DNA from 4 places in the Exiguobacterium sp. s89 genome. Region 1 is predicted to be linked to each of the others. Evidence: riboswitches for the same ligand, from Rfam matches in the RefSeq annotation. Region 1 holds a riboswitch; each other region holds the start of a gene.
What was found. Region 1 has a riboswitch for thiamine pyrophosphate ahead of thiT (energy-coupled thiamine transporter ThiT). Riboswitches for the same ligand answer to the same signal wherever they lie in the genome.
Positions count from the first base shown of each region.

Region 2: linked by a shared signal. The riboswitch ahead of tenA (thiaminase II) and the one ahead of thiT (energy-coupled thiamine transporter ThiT) in region 1 are both predicted to bind thiamine pyrophosphate.
Region 3: linked by a shared signal. The riboswitch ahead of KNO96_RS01740 (YkoF family thiamine/hydroxymethylpyrimidine-binding protein) and the one ahead of thiT (energy-coupled thiamine transporter ThiT) in region 1 are both predicted to bind thiamine pyrophosphate.
Region 4: linked by a shared signal. The riboswitch ahead of thiW (energy coupling factor transporter S component ThiW) and the one ahead of thiT (energy-coupled thiamine transporter ThiT) in region 1 are both predicted to bind thiamine pyrophosphate.

Region 1 covers NZ_JACSKS010000001.1:712,609-717,081, forward strand. The annotation lists gene KNO96_RS03670 (DAK2 domain-containing protein) at 1-691, opposite strand, end outside; gene KNO96_RS03675 (Asp23/Gls24 family envelope stress response protein) at 714-1,076, opposite strand; gene rpmB (50S ribosomal protein L28) at 1,329-1,517, shown strand; gene KNO96_RS03685 (thiamine diphosphokinase) at 1,575-2,159, opposite strand; gene thiT (energy-coupled thiamine transporter ThiT) at 2,156-2,731, opposite strand; TPP riboswitch at 2,805-2,905, opposite strand; gene rpe (ribulose-phosphate 3-epimerase) at 2,926-3,582, opposite strand; gene rsgA (ribosome small subunit-dependent GTPase A) at 3,586-4,473, opposite strand.
Region 2 covers NZ_JACSKS010000002.1:51,661-56,133, forward strand. The annotation lists gene KNO96_RS06255 (pentapeptide repeat-containing protein) at 1-16, shown strand, start outside; gene KNO96_RS06260 (aminoglycoside 6-adenylyltransferase) at 13-840, shown strand; gene KNO96_RS06265 (hypothetical protein) at 891-1,043, shown strand; gene KNO96_RS06270 (ion channel) at 1,051-1,446, opposite strand; TPP riboswitch at 1,583-1,687, shown strand; gene tenA (thiaminase II) at 1,775-2,449, shown strand; gene thiM (hydroxyethylthiazole kinase) at 2,446-3,234, shown strand; gene thiD (bifunctional hydroxymethylpyrimidine kinase/phosphomethylpyrimidine kinase) at 3,234-4,073, shown strand; gene thiE (thiamine phosphate synthase) at 4,042-4,473, shown strand, end outside.
Region 3 covers NZ_JACSKS010000001.1:336,365-340,837, forward strand. The annotation lists gene KNO96_RS01735 (GTP-binding protein) at 1-1,169, shown strand, start outside; TPP riboswitch at 1,229-1,329, shown strand; gene KNO96_RS01740 (YkoF family thiamine/hydroxymethylpyrimidine-binding protein) at 1,412-2,002, shown strand; gene KNO96_RS01745 (ECF transporter S component) at 1,995-2,570, shown strand; gene KNO96_RS01750 (ABC transporter ATP-binding protein) at 2,563-3,906, shown strand; gene KNO96_RS01755 (energy-coupling factor transporter transmembrane component T family protein) at 3,888-4,473, shown strand, end outside.
Region 4 covers NZ_JACSKS010000002.1:18,862-23,334, forward strand. The annotation lists gene KNO96_RS06025 (VOC family protein) at 14-412, opposite strand; gene KNO96_RS06030 (GNAT family N-acetyltransferase) at 623-1,099, shown strand; gene KNO96_RS06035 (hypothetical protein) at 1,094-1,357, opposite strand; gene thiW (energy coupling factor transporter S component ThiW) at 1,418-1,903, opposite strand; TPP riboswitch at 1,970-2,069, opposite strand; gene KNO96_RS06045 (hypothetical protein) at 2,115-2,855, opposite strand; gene KNO96_RS06050 (hypothetical protein) at 2,929-3,621, opposite strand; gene KNO96_RS06055 (AAA family ATPase) at 3,715-4,473, shown strand, end outside.

The DNA.
Region 1 (4,473 bases):
CTTGCGCCGCATGCGCGTGATGCTCTGCCTCGATCAACGCATCCATCACTGGAGCATGAGGTTTTTCGAGTTCTTTGCCTTCTAGGCTCGCGAGGAATCCTTCATAGATGACGAGAAGTCCTTGACCGCCAGAGTCGACAACACCGACTTCTTTTAATACCGGTAACAAGTCCGGCGTACGATCTAACGATGCTTTCGCTTCAACGATGACACGTTTCATAAATTCAGTGAAATCACTTGTCGACTCTGATGCAAGGAGCGCTTCGTCGGCCGCTTCACGAGCAACCGTCAAAATCGTTCCTTCAACCGGTTTCATAACCGCCTTGTATGCCGTGTCGACACCTCGCTTGAGAGCTTCCGCAAAATCAACTGTCGTGAGTTCTGTCTTTCCTTCAACGGCTTTACCGAATCCGCGGAACAACTGACTTAAAATAACGCCCGAGTTCCCACGTGCCCCCATGAGCAGTCCGCGAGCGAACTTTGATGACACCTCTGCAATATTTGATGAGTTCATGGTCGCTACTTCTTTCGCACCTGACGTCATCGTCAAATTCATGTTCGTTCCCGTGTCTCCGTCTGGAACCGGGAAGACGTTAAGCGAATCTACATAATCTGCGTTTTGGCTCAAGTTGGTCGCTCCGTTCGCAATCATGTTTGAGAGCGCCAATCCATCTAAACGTTTTAAACCCACACCAAATCCTCCTCCGTTTTCGTCAGTCATTCGTCAGACGAACGCCTTGAACGAATATATTTACCGACGAAACGTTTAATCCTAAAGTTTCTCCGAGCGTGTACTTCACTCGGCTTTGCACGTTGTATGCGACTTCAGATACTTTCGTTCCGTAGCTTACAATGATGTGCATGTCGATATGTACGTCTTCATCTTCTTGACGTACGACGACACCACGTGCATAATTTTCACGTTTTAACAATTCAGCAATGCCGTCTTTCAATTGTGCTTGTGAAGCCATGCCGACCACACCGAAGCATTCCATCGCTGCACCACCTGCGAGTGTTGCGATGACGTCACTTGTGATGTCAATATTGCCATATGTTGTCTTCATTTCAATTGCCATATGGAGTAGCCTCCTTTATTCGGAATGATTCCTAATGTACATTCTACAATAAGTACCTAGTTATTAAAAGAACCTGCTCCAGAAACTCGGTCAATTAGCGCGATAACCTCATTCATTATTCAAATCCTTGCGAGTAATGTCAAGTTTTTTTCTTGTCATGGTATGATTTTCTAGTTGCATCGGGAAAAAAGCCGTGCTAATATAAACGAGTGTCTATTAGGACGAACCCACATAAAAAAGGAGGGGAAACGCATGGCACGTAAATGCTACGTAACAGGTAAATCACCTAAATCAGGTAACAACCGTTCGCACGCACTCAACAAGACAAAACGTACTTGGGGTGTGAACGTACAAAAAGTTCGTATTCTCGTTGACGGTAAACCGAAACGCGTTTGGGTTTCAGCTCGCGCACTTAAATCTGGTCTCGTTGAACGCGTATAATACTTATACACGAACGAATAAATCCCAACGGCATTCGCCGATGGGATTTTTTTTTGCTTATTTTTTGACGACCATGACGAGAACGATCCCCCGATGAACCGTCAATCGGGCAAATGCTTCAGTCCATTCATTGGAAATCGTCAGCGCTTCTTCACTCTTGATGTCATGATGTTCGAGCGGGTACTTGACACCATCAATAGAAATAGTCGCTGTCTTCCAAGGTATGAAAGACAAATAGTAGCCTTCTTTTTTTGAAAAGCTATAATCACCGGCTTTAACGAGATAGACCGTTTGACCATTCCCATGCAAAACCATCTCAGGATACTTCTCGAGCAAACCGACGTTCGCGAACGTCATATCGACTCGCCCACCGAGCGCCCCGTATACGTGCATCCTCGTTGCCCCTCGCTCTCTTGCCAACTGAAGCGCAATCTCAAGGTCCGTCATATCTTTCTCGGACGGATAGCGTAACGCTTCTTTCGGTGGTTTTCCCACAAACGAGTCAAAATCTCCGACCACAACGTCCGGTTCAATCCCTTCATCTAACAGTCTCTGATAACCTCCATCAACACCGATGACATAATCGGCATGACGCGGTAAAGGAATAACTTCCGGACTTGCCGCGACGATCAAGACATTCATTGACGAATGTCCCGTGTAGCTACACGTGTGAAACGTGGAGCTGTTGTAAAGAGTAATACTAATACGATGGCTGAAATAATAAAGGATGGGGCCATGTACGTCGCGTTATAACCGAGTGAATACGCTACGACCGGACCTTCCGCATACTCGGCGAAAAAGACGATACCCGAGATGACATGTGCCGCATAACGCAACACCGACCCGATCAAGGCACCGAGCACCAAATATGTCGCGAGTGTCTTCGTCGCACCTTGACCGGCCGCCTGTTTCACACGACCAGCAAACATACCCGCCATACCGACGAGGCCATAAGCGACCGTATAGTCGAGCAAGAACTGTACAGGTGTGAAGATGTAGGCACCGAACAACAGTTGAAGCGTCCCGACGAGTGCACCTGTCGCAAGTCCCCCTTTCAATCCGTGACGGAATGCCATCACAAAGATTGGGAGCATCGCTAGACTAATCGAACCCCCTTGTGGCAAGCGGTATGGGATGAGTAAATCAAAGATTAGCCCGAGCGCCGCAAACAATGAAATTTCGATGAGCGCTTGTAATTTAAAACGTGATTTCATCTTTCTTCCTCCTTTAACTGTTTGAACGACAAAAAGCAGCATGACGTAAACGCCATGCTGCTTAGATTCGCAACGTGCATTTTCGCCACATCCCTACGTCCGTGTGAACGGAACAGGTTCAAAGGGTTAGCGTATGCCTCTCAGCCACATCATGTGACACCCCTTGCGACAATATCTTGTTGTTCTATCGTTGATTATACACGAGATGCGCCACGAATGCTATCGATGGCTGCTTTATAATCCGGTTGATTGTAGATGGCCGAACCGGCAACTAGTACATCGGCACCCGCATCGATGCAATGTTTCGCCGTCTCTTCGTTGACCCCACCATCGATTTCAATTTCAAAATCAAGTTGGCGATCCTGACGCAGTTGGTTGAGCGCTGAAATTTTCGGTACGACCGATTCAATGAACGCTTGTCCACCAAACCCTGGGTTGACGGTCATGAGCAATACCATATCAACATCTGGGAGCACATGTTCGATCGTCGACAATGGTGTATGCGGATTCAAGACGACTCCACATTTCGCACCAGCCACTTTGATTTGTTGCAAGACACGATGCAAATGGTTCGTTGCTTCCACATGAACGGTCACGATATCCGCGCCTGCCTTCACAAAATCTTCCACGTATCGCTCCGGTTGGTCAATCATCAAGTGCACATCGAGGACCATATCTGATTTTTTACGTAAGCTCGCGAGCACAGGTAGACCAATCGAAATGTTTGGCACGAACTGACCGTCCATCACATCGAAATGGATATAGTCCGCTCCCGCTTCTTGAACAGCTTTCACTTCTGCCTCCAAATTGGCAAAATCGGCAGCTAAAATGGATGGTGCAATTTTAATCATCTGTCAATACCTCCGTTTTCGATCATTTAACTCTTCCATAAAGGTAACATAATTATCGTAGCGAGTTGAAGCAATTTTACCATCTTGAACGGCTTGTTTAATGGCGCAGCCTGGTTCGTTGATGTGAACACATCCTCGGAACTTGCAATCGTCGTGTCGTTCGACAAACTCCGGGAAACACCATCTGAGCTCATCAGTCTCGAGTTCCTGTGGAAACTCCAAACTCGAAAATCCCGGTGTATCTGCTACTAGTCCGTCCGCCAATTGAATCAACGTCACATGACGCGTCGTATGCTTCCCCCGACCGAGCGACTTGGAGATTTTACCGGTTGCTAACTCGAGTTCTGGTGCGACTGCATTCAGTAGCGAACTTTTTCCGACGCCCGTCTGCCCGGCAAAGACACTCGTCTTCCCTTTAAAGAGTCTCCGTACTTGCTCGACTCCATCCGAAAGCTCCGTTGACGTCTCAATCACATCATATCCGATTGCACGATAGCAATCGGCCGCCTCTTGAATCGGTCCGGTTTCTGTTTCACTCAGCAAGTCCATCTTCGTCAAGACGATGATCGGATGGATCTGTTTTGACTCAATCAGAATGAGGAATCGATCAAGCAAATGATAGGAAAATGCTGGCTCTTTTACTGAAAAGAGGAGAAATGCTTGATCGATGTTGGCAATCGGCGGTCGGACGAGATGGTTCTGACGCTCCTCTACTTCAAGAATATATCCGGTCCCATCCTCTTGGTCTTGAATCACTACATCGTCACCAACTACAGGCGAGATGTTACGTTTCCGAAAGTTTCCTCTGGCGCGACACCGAATCTCTTGATTCGATTCGGTCATGACATCATAAAATCCACCCTGTAAGCGAATAATCGTTCCTTTCAATAT
Region 2 (4,473 bases), on a different contig from region 1:
GGCGATTGTAGAATGAAGCCGGAACAAATCATTGAACAGCTGGTTGCGTTCGCAACAGAACGTGAATACATCCGAACGGTCGTCTTGAACGGCTCGCTCGTCAATCCGAACATCCGACCAGACCCGTATCAGGATGTCGATCTTGCCTTTTACGTAGAAGATGTAAGAGCGGTTGCGGCCGATCGCTCATGGATCGACATGTTTGGAGAGGTCTTGATTATGCAGACACCTGAGACGTCTGATCCCGAACGACATGTAACGTTTTTAGTGCAATATGTAGACGGACACCGTATTGATTTGACGATTCGGTGTGTTGATCAACTTGAAGCGATGCTCGAAGCCGACTCGCTCAGTCAAATCATCTTTGACCGAGATGATCATCCAGATGTGACGCCGTCAGACACATCGTATCGTGTGAAACATCCGTCTGCTGACGAGTATGCGGCTTGTTGGAATGAGTTTTGGTGGGTGTCGCTCTATGTCGTCAAAGGAATCAAGCGGCATCAAGTGCTATATGCGCTCGACCACCTCGACATCATGCGGAATATGCTCCGTCAGATGATGGAATGGAACATCGGTTATGCGACAGATTTCTCGGTGAATCTTGGGAAGTCAGGGGACGGGATGCGCGACCATTTACCGGAAGAGTTATGGGAGATGCTCGGGGCGACGTATGCCTCGGCTGAACTGAGCGCCATTGAGGACACGCATGACCGATTACAATCACTCTTTTTCTTTTGCGCGCAACGCGTCGCCGAACAAGGCCATTTCGTATTTCAGGAGGAAGAAGCGAGACGCGTCCGTGCTGCATGTGCAACACTTCGACATTCGAACGATTAATGACGGCGAGAGCCGGGAAACGCTCCTTATAGAGAAAGGAGCGTTTTTTCATGAATCCATATACGACATTTATTGCCCTTTTAGTCGGAAGTCTCGTCCTCTTTGTCGGCATTCGTTTAAAGAAATGGCCAATCATTTTGGTTGCGATGCTTCCTCTTGGTCTCGTCGCGTTCAATATGTTTTTGCTCATCACCGGACGCTAGAAAATCTTCACTCGTCTTTCTGATACATCGATTTGATGAAGAAGGCACTCGGTAATAAAATACCGATTGCGCCTTCGATGATAGCGAATAATCGGGTCAATCCGATTGGCAACAAATCACCAAAGCCAATCGATAGTAGGGTGACCCCGCTGAAGTACAGGAGGTTTTCCCAAGTCGGTTCAACAGCATTCATGGATTCGAGGGAGGTCACAAGAATGACTGAATCGCGAGATAGCGCATAATAAATCAACGTGAACCCTAACATGACACCAAATAGGCTGACGAATAACTGAGCGAACAACCTCCCATCAAATCCTGTCTGTTTATACGTTTGACGTTTGAAAAACCAAAACACGTTCAAGCTGATGAAGAGTAATGCAATCGTCAATAAAATCGTATTCATTCTGTCCACATCCTTTTCTTATCAATGTGCTTCCTTACCCATTCCCGAAGCGAAGAATGAAAAACGGGATCGGAAAAGGTTTGCAATTGATGAAAAAATTGATAGAATGTGGTCGAAGACGACTGAATTTCATAATGTTTGCCACTAGGGGAGTCGCGTTACGCGGCTGAGATGGACATGGTCCAGACCCTTTGAACCTGATCTAGTTCACGCTAGCGTAGGGAAGTGGGCGAAACGACTCATATGGCTTCACCTAGATATGACTGTTCGAGACGCCGCTTCCGTTATGGGAGGCGGCGTCTTTTATCTGTTATAAGGGGGAGTTCATATGAAATTTACAGATCACTTACGTCAGGAAGCAGATGGATTGTTTGAAGCAAGCTTTCATCACCCGTTTGTCCGTTCACTCGGAGAAGGAACGCTCGATGAGAAGAAGTTCAGACATTACGTCATGCAAGACTCTTATTATTTGAATCAGTTTTCGAAAGTGCAGGCGAAGGGGGCGACGCTCGCACCGACGATGGAACTATCAAGCCGTTTTTTAACACATGCCTTACACACGATTGAGGCGGAACTCTCACTTCATCGAGAGTTCTTTACGATGCTCGACGTAACGGATGTCGAATTGGCGACATTCGAGCCGGCTCCGACCGCTTATGCGTATGCGCTCCATATGCAACAGGCAGGACCGACACTCGGGGACGTGCTCGCGTCGATCCTTCCGTGCTACTGGGTGTATTACGAGATTGGCGAACGTCTTAAAGACAAGCGTCCTGATCATCCGATTTATTCGGCCTGGATTGCGACGTATGGCTCAGAGTGGTTCCGCGAATTGGTGGAAGAACAAATCGATCGATTAGATGAGCTCGCAGGACAAGCGACAGAAGAAGAGCGTGTGCGTTATACGAAACTGTTCTTGAAGAGTTGCTATTACGAAGTCGCTTTTTGGGAAATGGCTTGGACACTTGAGTCGTGGACATTGTCACAGGAGGTCAACCAATGAGACATGAGATTTGGAGTGAGATTCGGAAGCAGGCACCGCTCATTCACAACATCACGAACACAGTCGTGGCGAATTTTTCGGCGAATGGACTGCTCGCCATCGGTGCCTCTCCCGTCATGGCGGATGCAATCGAAGAAGTGGCAGAGATGACATTTATAAGTGATGCGCTCGTGTTAAATATCGGGACACTTAGTACGATGACCGAAGCCACGATGATTCGTGCAGGGCAGGCGGCGAACGAGGCAGGATGCCCCATTGTACTCGACCCGGTCGGAGTCGGGGCGACGTCATTCCGACGAGATGTGGTCGAACGTATTTTGCGTCACGTGCGTGTCACGGCCATTCGAGGAAATGCAGGAGAAATCGCGACGTTGATTGGTGTCGATTGGGCAGCTCGTGGTGTCGATGTTGGAGACGGTGCATGCGAACCGCGACAATTGGCGCTTGAAGCAGCGAAACGATACGGATGTGTCGTGGCCGTGACTGGAAAAGAAGATATGGTCAGCGACGGGAACGTCGTCATGGAAATACACGGCGGGACGAAACGCATGACTGAGACGACCGGTACGGGATGTTTACTCAGTGCAGTGGTCGGAGCTTGTCTAGCAGTCGAAAAGAACGCCCTTAAAGCGACGGTGACCGCCATGTCAGGCTATACTTATTCCGGTGAGCTAGCGAGTGAGCGAGCAGAAGGACCGGGAGACTTTCCGATTCACTTTTTAAATGCCCTCCATCAATTGACGCAACATACAATTCCGACGAATCGAATCGAGGTGTCGACATGATGAAACCTCAAGTTTTGACAATTGCAGGATCTGATTCAGGCGGAGGAGCCGGCATTCAAGCCGATCTCAAAACGTTTCAAGAGCTCGGCGTATTCGGGACGAGCGTGCTGACTGCAATCACAGCCCAGAACACACTAGGGGTACATGGAATTGAGGCTATTTCCACGGAAATGATTACCCGACAAATCGATGCGGTAGCTGATGATTTTAGCATCACCGCTTGTAAAACCGGAATGTTGGTGGACGCTGAACGAATTGAAGCGGTGGCGAAGGCGCTCGAACGATATCGTTTCGAACATGTTGTCGTCGATCCTGTCATGGTAGCGAAAGGGGGCGCCTCTTTGTTGCAAGTTAGTGCGGTCGAAGCACTTCGCACGAAGCTGTTGCCACAGGCGACCATCGTGACCCCGAATATTCCAGAGGCAGAAGTGTTGGCGGGGATGGAGATTCGGACCGAGGCAGACCGGATGAAGGCAGCGCAGGTGATTCGAGCCATTGGCGTCGATATCGTGATTATCAAAGGCGGACATTCGAATGATGTAGAAGCCGTTGACTTAATCGTGACCGAGTCTGAAGCGTTCCGCGTAAAAGCACCTCGAATCCAAACGAAAGATACGCACGGGACGGGATGTACGTTCTCTGCCGCATTGACAGCTGAACTAGCGTATGGGAAGACACTACGTCAAGCGGTCGTTGACGCAAAACGATTCATTCATCAGGCGATTGCACATGGATTATTGATTGGGAACGGGCATGGACCGACCAATCATTGGGGACATCGTTTAGCGAAAGAAGAGGTGATTACCGTTGACGTTCTGTACGAAACAAGCGCTCGCTAAGCAGCTTCGCCTTTACTTTGTGTGTGGAACGACGGACGCATCCGATTTGGTGACGACCGTCAAAACGGCACTTCGATGTGGTGTGACATGTTTTCAATTTCGCGAAAAAGGTAAAGATGCATTGTATGGAGATGAAAAAGAAGCGATGGCAAGGACGCTCCAACATGAATGTCGAGAAGCAAAGGTCCCGTTCATCATCAACGACGATGTTGAATTGGCGCTCGCGATTGACGCGGATGGCATCCACGTCGGACAAGATGACTTACCTGCCAAACAAGTTCGAGAACGGCTAGGACCTGATAAATGGTTAGGGGTGTCGGTCCATACGATGGAGGAAGTCAGTGCAGCTCTTCCGTTCGCAGATTATGTCGGCATCGGTCCGATTCATGAGACGCGAAGT
Region 3 (4,473 bases), 380 kb from region 1:
GTTATCTTGGTAGCGGGAAGACGACACTGCTCAACCACATTTTACATAACCGTGATCACAAAAAATATGCGGTCATCGTAAACGATATGAGTGAGTTGAACATCGATGAGAAGTTGATTGAACAGGGCGGATTCTCCCGTACCGATGAAAAGTTAGTCGAGCTCTCGAACGGGTGCATTTGCTGTACGTTACGTGAAGATTTGCTCACGGCTGTCGATGAGCTGACAAAGAATCGTGACCTCGATGGGATTATCATCGAGTCATCAGGGATTTCCGAGCCAATTCCCGTCGCACAGACGTTCACGTATGCCGACGACGCCCTTGGGATCGATTTGACGAGCCGTGTCTATATCGATGCGATGGTCACCGTCGTCGACGCGTACCGCTTCTTCAAGGATTTCAATTCCGGTGAATCGCTCATGGAACGTCAACAAGCCGTCGACACAGGTGACGTTCGCGAAGTGGTCGACCTACTCGTCGACCAAGTCGAATTTGCGGATATCATCGTATTGAATAAGGCGGACCGGGTGACTGAAGCGGAGCTGCAGGAGATGAAGGGTCTGCTCAAGACGCTCAACCCGAGCGCACGATTGTTGACTTCGACCTACTCGGACGTGGCGTTAGACAATCTACTAGACGTCCGTTTGTTCGATTTCGATCAGGCGATGCATGCGGCGGGATGGATTCAAGAGCTCGAGGCAGAAGAACATACGCCGGAAACGGAAGAGTATGGGATCAGTTCGTTCGTTTACCGTCGTCGTCGACCGTTCCATCCTGAGCGTTTGATGAATTGGATGGAGCATTATCCAGAAGAAATCGTTCGCGCCAAAGGGTTCTTATGGATCGCGTCACGGAACGACCTTGCCTGTCTCTTCTCTCAAGCCGGATACGCGTCGACGCTCGAACACGCGGGCCGTTGGCTAGCGACACTTCCGGAGAATGAACGAGAGGCGATGTTTGCCTCAGAACCTGAACTACGCGAGGACTACATCGAGCCGTACGGAGATCGACAGAACGAATTGGTCCTCATCGGTCAACGGATGGACCGGGAGACGGTCGAGCGGTCACTTGATGCTTGCTTGTTGACGGATGAGGAGATGGTGGAGCCGTGGAATGCCTTCCATGACCCACTTCCTGGTAATGGCCAACTCGTCACTTATTCAGATTGACCGTTTACAAAGTGACGAAACATCGCTATACTGTGACTGCATAAGTAACCGCATATCAATGACTGCACTAGGGGTGCTTCGGCTGAGATGAGAGCATGGCTCCAATCCCTTATAACTCGATCCAGGTAATACTGGCGTGAGGAAGTGCGGCACTTTCTCTATGCAAGTTTGTATAGATTTTGTTGCTGCATTCTCATGAATGCGGCTTTTTCTATGCAAACACATATAGAGGGGGAAACAAGATGAATGAATCATGTGGCACGAGTCCGATTGTCGGATTTCGCTTCACGCTTAGCCCGATGACAGATGACTTTGTCGGGACGATTAAAGGAGCATTGAAAGGAACAAATATGACAGGTGTGTGGCGACATACGGATGACGTATCGACCGTGATCCGAGGGCGCGTCGAGCACGTGTTCGACGTCGCACGGACAGTCTTGAGTCTGGCTTCGGAAGAAGGACGCCATGTCTCGATGAGCGGAACCTTCTCCGTCGGATGTCCGGGAGATTCGGCTGGGGATGAGGCGCTCGATGCACCACCACAACCATTGAATGGAATGTCAAGAGAGCAGTATGTCTCTTCACAGTTCGCGCTTTATCCGATGGGTGCAGGTAACTATATGGATCTCATCTATGATGAAATCGAACAAGCGAAACAGGCTGGTGTGTATAATGACTCAATGCACTACGCGTCAGGAATTCATGGGAATTTGGATGATGTGTTCTCGTATTACGAGGCGGCGTTCAACCGGACGCGCGAGAAGAATCGACACGTCGTCATGACGGTGACGTTCAGTGTGAACAGTCCGTCACATGGAGGTCAACATGCTTAAGTCGTGGAAATTGAAAGAGGTCGTTCTCGTCTCCGTATTGTCTGTCGTTTTTGCCGTTGTCTATTTATTGTTCGTCCATATCGGGAATTTATGGGCAGGGTTGATTGGACCAATCGCCTATGAGTGGATCTTCGGTATCTGGTTCATCGTGTCAATCATCTCGGCGTATATCATTCGAAAACCGGGTGCTGCCTTCATTTCGGAAGTGATGGCTGCGACGATTGAAATGTTGATTGGGAATGCGATCGGACCGCGCATCATCCTGGTCGGCATCGTTCAAGGTCTTGGTGCTGAAGCCGTCTTTGCAATGACGGGTTATCGTCGATATGAGCTATGGGTTCTCATGCTTGCTGGATTTGGCTCGGCCGTCACGAGTTTCGTGTACACCTACTTCATGAGCGGATTTGCGATGCTTGAACCGGGATATGTAGCGACGATGTTCGGGCTCCGTGCGGTTAGTGGCATGGTCATCGCAGGAATCGGTGGGAAGTTGCTCAGTGACCTGTTGCTCAAGACAGGGTCACTTCGCGGCTATGCAATCGCTCGGAGTGGGAACGTCCATGGTTGAGACAGAATCGCTTTCATTCCGGTTTCCAGAAAGTCAGGACACCATTTTAAAAGAGGTGACACTTTCCATACGACCTGGACGTACCGTATTGAGCGGAGCGAGCGGAAGTGGGAAATCGACGCTTCTTGCGCTATTCAACCGTCTCTATCCAGAGAATTGTGATGGGATCCTTGAAGGCAGACTCGAACTGTTCGGACGTTCACACGACGACTATGCACCGGGCGAGATCAATCAGCGGGTCGGGACCGTGTTCCAAGACCCGGACACACAGTTCGTGATGGAACGGGTGGAAGAGGAACTCATCTTCACACTCGAAAATTTGGAGACACAAGTCGAGGTAATCGATCAGCGCGTGACAGAGATTCTCGAGTCACTCCAACTGACCGATTATCGAAATCGACTCATCGATTCCTTGTCAGGCGGGGAGAAACAGCGGATTGCCGTCGCCTGCGCCATGGTTGGACAACCGGAATGGTTGCTTCTCGATGAGCCGTTGACGCACCTTGACCCGGTGACCGCGTATCGATTCGTCGAATGGCTCGATCAAATGGATGACGTGAACGTCATCGTTGTCGAACATCGCGCGCATATGTGGGGAGACTTTTTTGATTGGCAGATCGAACTTGAAGAAGGACGGATTGTACGTAACGAACCGTTTCGATCGGTCGATGATTTTACATTCACACCGTCGTCAACACCACAACAAGAAGTCGAGCACTATGTGGTCGACGAGGTGGTGCGTGACACATTCCAATTAAAAAGTGTGACACTTCAAGTTCGCATTGGGGAAGTGATCGCCATTTTGGGTCCGAATGGGAGCGGAAAGTCGACGTTTTTACGAAGTTTGACGGAATGTGATCGCCGTGTCGGACTCGTCCCTCAATCTCCGGAACACTTATTTTTCATGAATTCGGTCGAGCAAGAACTGCAGTTTGGCCATGAGGAATCGATTGATATCGTGTTGGAGGATCTATCACTCGAGAATAAACGATCTCTCCATCCACTTTCGCTCAGTCATGGGCAGAAGCGACGACTCGCTGTCGGGATCCAGTTACTCTCAAACAAACAGTTGCTTGCCTTTGATGAACCGACGGCAGGGCAGGACGAGCCGTCACTCCATGCACTCGAGATGTTAATGAAGCGACATGCGAAAAAGGGACAGACGATCCTGTTCGTGACCCATGACTTGTCGTTCGCCAACATCGCCAATACGTTCTATCTGATGAAGGATGGGGTACTCTCAGGACCGTTCGGGGATGAACTTTGGCAGGACACGGAGAAACTTCATCATTATCGGTTAGTGGGAGGGAGGCAACGATGTCACTCCATGATATGAATCCGACGGTCAAGTTTATGACGTTCACGATTATGATGTTCGGACTGGCCTTGTTTTATAACCCGTGGACCCCACTCGTCATCATCGCCGGTACGTTAGTGATCCAGACCTTGGCGACGGACGTGTCATGGAAAAGGTGGAGCCTGTTCTTGATCCCGTTTCTCATCACGGCGCTCGGAACATTTTGGACGACGCTCGTATTTGGGAAAGAGCTCGAGGGAGAAACGTGGGTGACCCTTCTCGGTCAGGACATTTCGAAAGAAGAGGCGCGCGTCGCTATCTCTCTTAGTCTACGTGTTTTGGCGTTCACCGTGTTGTCGCTTCTTTTCATGTTGACGACCGATTCGAAACGATTCGTCATGAGTCTGATGCAACAGGCGAAGCTGTCGCCGACGATTGCCTATAGTGCACTCGTTGGATTCCGTTTCCTACCGTTAATGCAACAGGAAATGTATCAGCTTCAATACGCACATCGTCTTCGTGGCGTTCCTCTTGATACAAAATGGGAACGCGTTCGGCATGTGCCGAAACTACTTCTCCCGCTATTAGCAGGCTCGATCCGACGGG
Region 4 (4,473 bases), on a different contig from region 1:
AGGCACGTCGACCTCAGTTGATCAGAAACGTATCGCGCAGTTCAATGATGGTTCCTTCTGGTGCTTTCAGTTTACTTAAATGACCGTCGACGACGAAATAGATGTTGCCACCGTGCTTCGGTAAAAACGTGACGCCGAGTTGTTCGAGTCGTGCGACTTCCGCTTTGAGGTCATCCACATAGATCGCAAAATGGACGGGACCGGCCATATGTTTCGAATAATCTTGTAACGTTTCATTCGTTTTAGCAGTCTGGAGCTCGATATAAAAATCACCGAGCTTGAGCCAACTGTTGAAGTCACGCGTATGGAAGTTTCGCGACTCTTGGACGAGTTCAAAACCGAGTGCTTCGTAAAATGTCTTGGACGCAAGATAGTCAGGCGTTTGGATACAGATATGATGGATTTGTTTCATTAGGATGATTCCTCTCATTCAATTTTGATGAAGTGTACGATATGGCCTAGTCAAATACTAAGCGGATGAAGCTATGATGTGAAAAAGACGACAACTTCCCATTTATTTTAGTGTACCGAACGCGTGCTTTTGAAGATACGGGGTAAGAAACTTTTTACGGAAGAAATCGTATGGAAGAGAGAAAAGGATAGAAACCAATGAGGTGAAAGCATGAAAGGAAATGAAATCACGATTCAACCGATTGATGCAGTCAATCGAGATGCGGTCATCGCTCTGACAGTGGACGAGAAACAATCCCGATTCATCGAGACAAATGCCGAGTCGCTTCAAGAGATGGCTGAGGATACGAAATATAATTGGCAGAGCTATGCATTTTATGACGGTGAGCGACCGGTTGGCTTCATGATGGTCGGAGCAGAAAACCAGACAGAACGGTATGTGTGGCTCGATCGTTTCATGATGGATCAAAACGAACAGGGGAAAGGTGTTGGAACGAAGTGCCTACGCATGGCGGTGGACTGGATTCAGACAAAATATGATGTCGATGATATCATCCTGAGCCTCCATCAAGAGAATGAAGCTGCGAAACGATTTTATGCGAAGAACGGCTTTGTCGACAGCGGCTTAATTGATGAATGGAATGGTGAAGCGATTTGGGTCTATCATACAAAAAACCGACCGTCATGAGTCGGTCGGATTCTCGGCTGGACTTGTTGTTTTTGTAGCATTCATGCCCATCGAAAAGAGAACGATAGCTGCAAAGAAGAATAGGGTAACGAACCAGTTTTGGAGAAACGGATCGACAAACGTCGGTTTTTCCAACCAACTCCCGGTTGAGATTTCGGCGTACCAACGTATGTAGAGTGCGATGCGTTCGAGTGTGTATAAGAGTCCGGACAAAAACAACAACATACCACCCGCTACAAGTTGATTGAAACGAGACATAAAACCCCTCCTCTATAGATGTTGTCTATAGTTTACCATTTCCATCCAATTGAGGGGCTTTTATTTGAGTATACTCGGTCGCAACTGTTTGACGCGTGACAAGACGAGCCAACCGAGAAGCGCGCCGGTCAAACTAGAGGCCAGGAACGCCGGGACGAAGAAGAAAGCACCGAACGTCGAGCCCATTAACAGTTTCGCGTACGGGACGGCAATCAACGAAGCGATAACCCCAGTCCCGATGATTTCTCCGAGAGCGGCAGCATAGAAGCGGTTCGTGCGAACGAAGAAAATGCCGGCAAGAAACGCGCCAATCATGCCACCGGGGAACGCGAGCAGTGACCCTGTGCCGGTCATGACGCGAATGAGTCCGGTCACGAATGCGACGAGGACGGCTCCGATTGGGCCGATGGTGACTGCGGCAATCACGTTCACCATATGCTGAATCGGATAAGCGCGGGCGACACCTGTGGGAATCGAGATGAACATCGAGCCGACGACGGCGATGGCGACGAGCATCGCCATCCAAGTGAGTTGTTGAATACGCATGAATAATCTCCTTTCAAAATAAAAACGCCACGTTTCCAGACGGAAAAATGGCGTGGATATACAGAGACGTATCCCAAGCCACTTCCCTACGCTGGTATGAGCCAGATCAGGTTCAAAGGGTCCGGCACAATGCCGTCTCAGCCCGAAGGCTCCCCTAGTGGTCGTTTATTGATTTGAGTATAGCATAGCTAAAATCGGAAAATGGGCGAAATTATCCCTCATTCTTGGCTAACAGATCCTCATAGTCCTTCTCGTTCCAAAAGAGCGGTGAGATGGATTCGGGACCTTTTAATATTTCTCCATCCTGGTCGTATACGATGGCATATCCGCTCGCGACATCGAATACGAACAAGTCGGCAGTGACTTCGGTCACGCCGTTCCCGGCGATGATCACGTCATCGATTGGGTCCCGGGCCAGTTCGACGCCCGCTTCATCGAGTTCGACGAGGAGGGCTGACGTGTAGGCATGGCGGTCATAGACCGTTTGGAATTCATCCTGCGTGAGGACGACATCGGTAGGTGGAGCACTTGTACCGAATTTACGATTTTCAATCTCTTCGACGTATTGAAGGAAGGATTCCTCCTGCCAGAATAGCGGAGCGACCGACTCAGATCCATTGATCACCGTTCCGTCCTGATTATCGAAAATGGTAGCATACGTCCCGTCATCGAGCTTGAATGGGTAAATATCCGCATACGTATGCTCGAGGCCGTTTCCGGCGATGATGACGCGTTCGAACGTCTCGCGAAACGGTTTGATTCCTTGTTGTTCAAGGGCAGTAAGGAGCGGTTTCGTTTGTTCATATTGGTCATAGACGTCTTTAAAGTCCTCACGTGTCCATTCTGTGATGGGTTCATCCGGTGATTCGATTGGAATCGGATTGTCTGCCACTGTATCCGTACAACCTGTGAGTAAAAGTGCACTTAATCCGAACATCGCCCATCGTCTCATGATTTCATCCCCTCAACTTACATTTTCCACCATTTTATCATTCATGACGAAAAAGCAGAACCTGTGCACATTCTCACTCGGGGTGAGGACGTGTCGCATAGTGATCGAGTGTGTTCTTGAAGTGAAGTATATCGTCTTCAGAAATCGTCACACCTGAGGAGGTGCCGTAGCGAACCGCATGATAAACAGATGGGTTCATCGGTAAATCGATGCGTTGGAACCACTCTTGCAATGTCTCATGAGCACGCAATCGTTTGACTGGTACGAGAGATTGGTTGAATGTGATCAATACATCGCGAATCGGGACGTTCGTGAACGCTGTGAGCGTCGAAATGGACGAAGCGTTCTGGTTCTGCACATCTTGTGGGTACAAGTCTGTGCTTGAATCAGCATGATCTCGTGCGCGCGACAAACGTTGCTTCCGTTTTCGATAGATATAAAAGGACAGACAACCGAGCGCAATCAAAGCAACGAAAAACCCGAGATTTCGTCGTGTTGATTCTCCAGAGCCCGTGATTCTCTCAAAAAAGTTATGTTTCCCTTTTTGAGGATCCAATTCAAATGGGTAATCTGCTTTGGATTCACCAATTAAAATTCCATCGTCCTCATCCGATAGGAGATCAGTCGGAAGACTATGACTTTCCTCGACCGGTATCGTTTCCGGGTTATAGAGCCACTCGAATACACTCGTCGTGATCACCATTATCGTGAACGTCCCGAGGAGTGTGGTGGCAATCATGAGAAGAAATTTGTTCGTCCAGCGCAAGAGGGTACCTCCTTTTGAATTTTCAGACTATTTGTTGTTTATCTTACCATAAAAAGGTAAAGTTTGATTAAGACAAAAAATGGAGGTCGTCATATGGGCATGGAGCAGGTTATCAAACAGTTGAACGAGGTGTATTTAGGAAAAGAGGATGTCGTACGGCTCTGTTGTACGGCGTTACTCGCGGAAGGACACATTTTGTTAGTGGATGTACCCGGTACGGGAAAAACGTTACTTGCCAAGACGATTGCAGCTAGCTTCGACGGAGCGTTTTCTCGGATTCAGTTCACGGCCGACTTGTTACCGTCTGACGTGATTGGCGCAGATTACTTCAACATGCAGACGCAGACGTTCGACCATCGACAAGGACCGATCTTTGCGAATATCATCTTGATCGATGAAATCAACCGAGCGGTTCCACGGACGCAGTCCGCCTTGCTCGAGGCGATGGAAGAACGACAAGTCTCCATCGGGGGAGAGACGTATCCGATGCCGAAACCGTTTTTCGTCATCGCGACGCAAAACCCAATCGAATCGGCCGGGACGTTCCCGTTACCGGATGCCCAGCTCGACCGCTTCTTGATTTCGATTCCGGTCGGTTACCCTGATGTCGCCGAAGAGCGGGAGCTCCTCTTACAAGTCATGCGGCAAACACGGAAAACCGTGGAGGCAGTCGCGACGTTAGACGAGTTGCGCCGAGCGCAAGATGAAGTGAAGCAAGTATCGATTCAAGATGATGTCCTCGATTATTTGCTCGGACTCGTCCATGCGACACGGGAACACCCATCCGTCGAGGTCGGTGTCAGTCCACGCGGAGCCATCGCGCTCATGCGAGCGTCTCAAAGTTATGCCTAT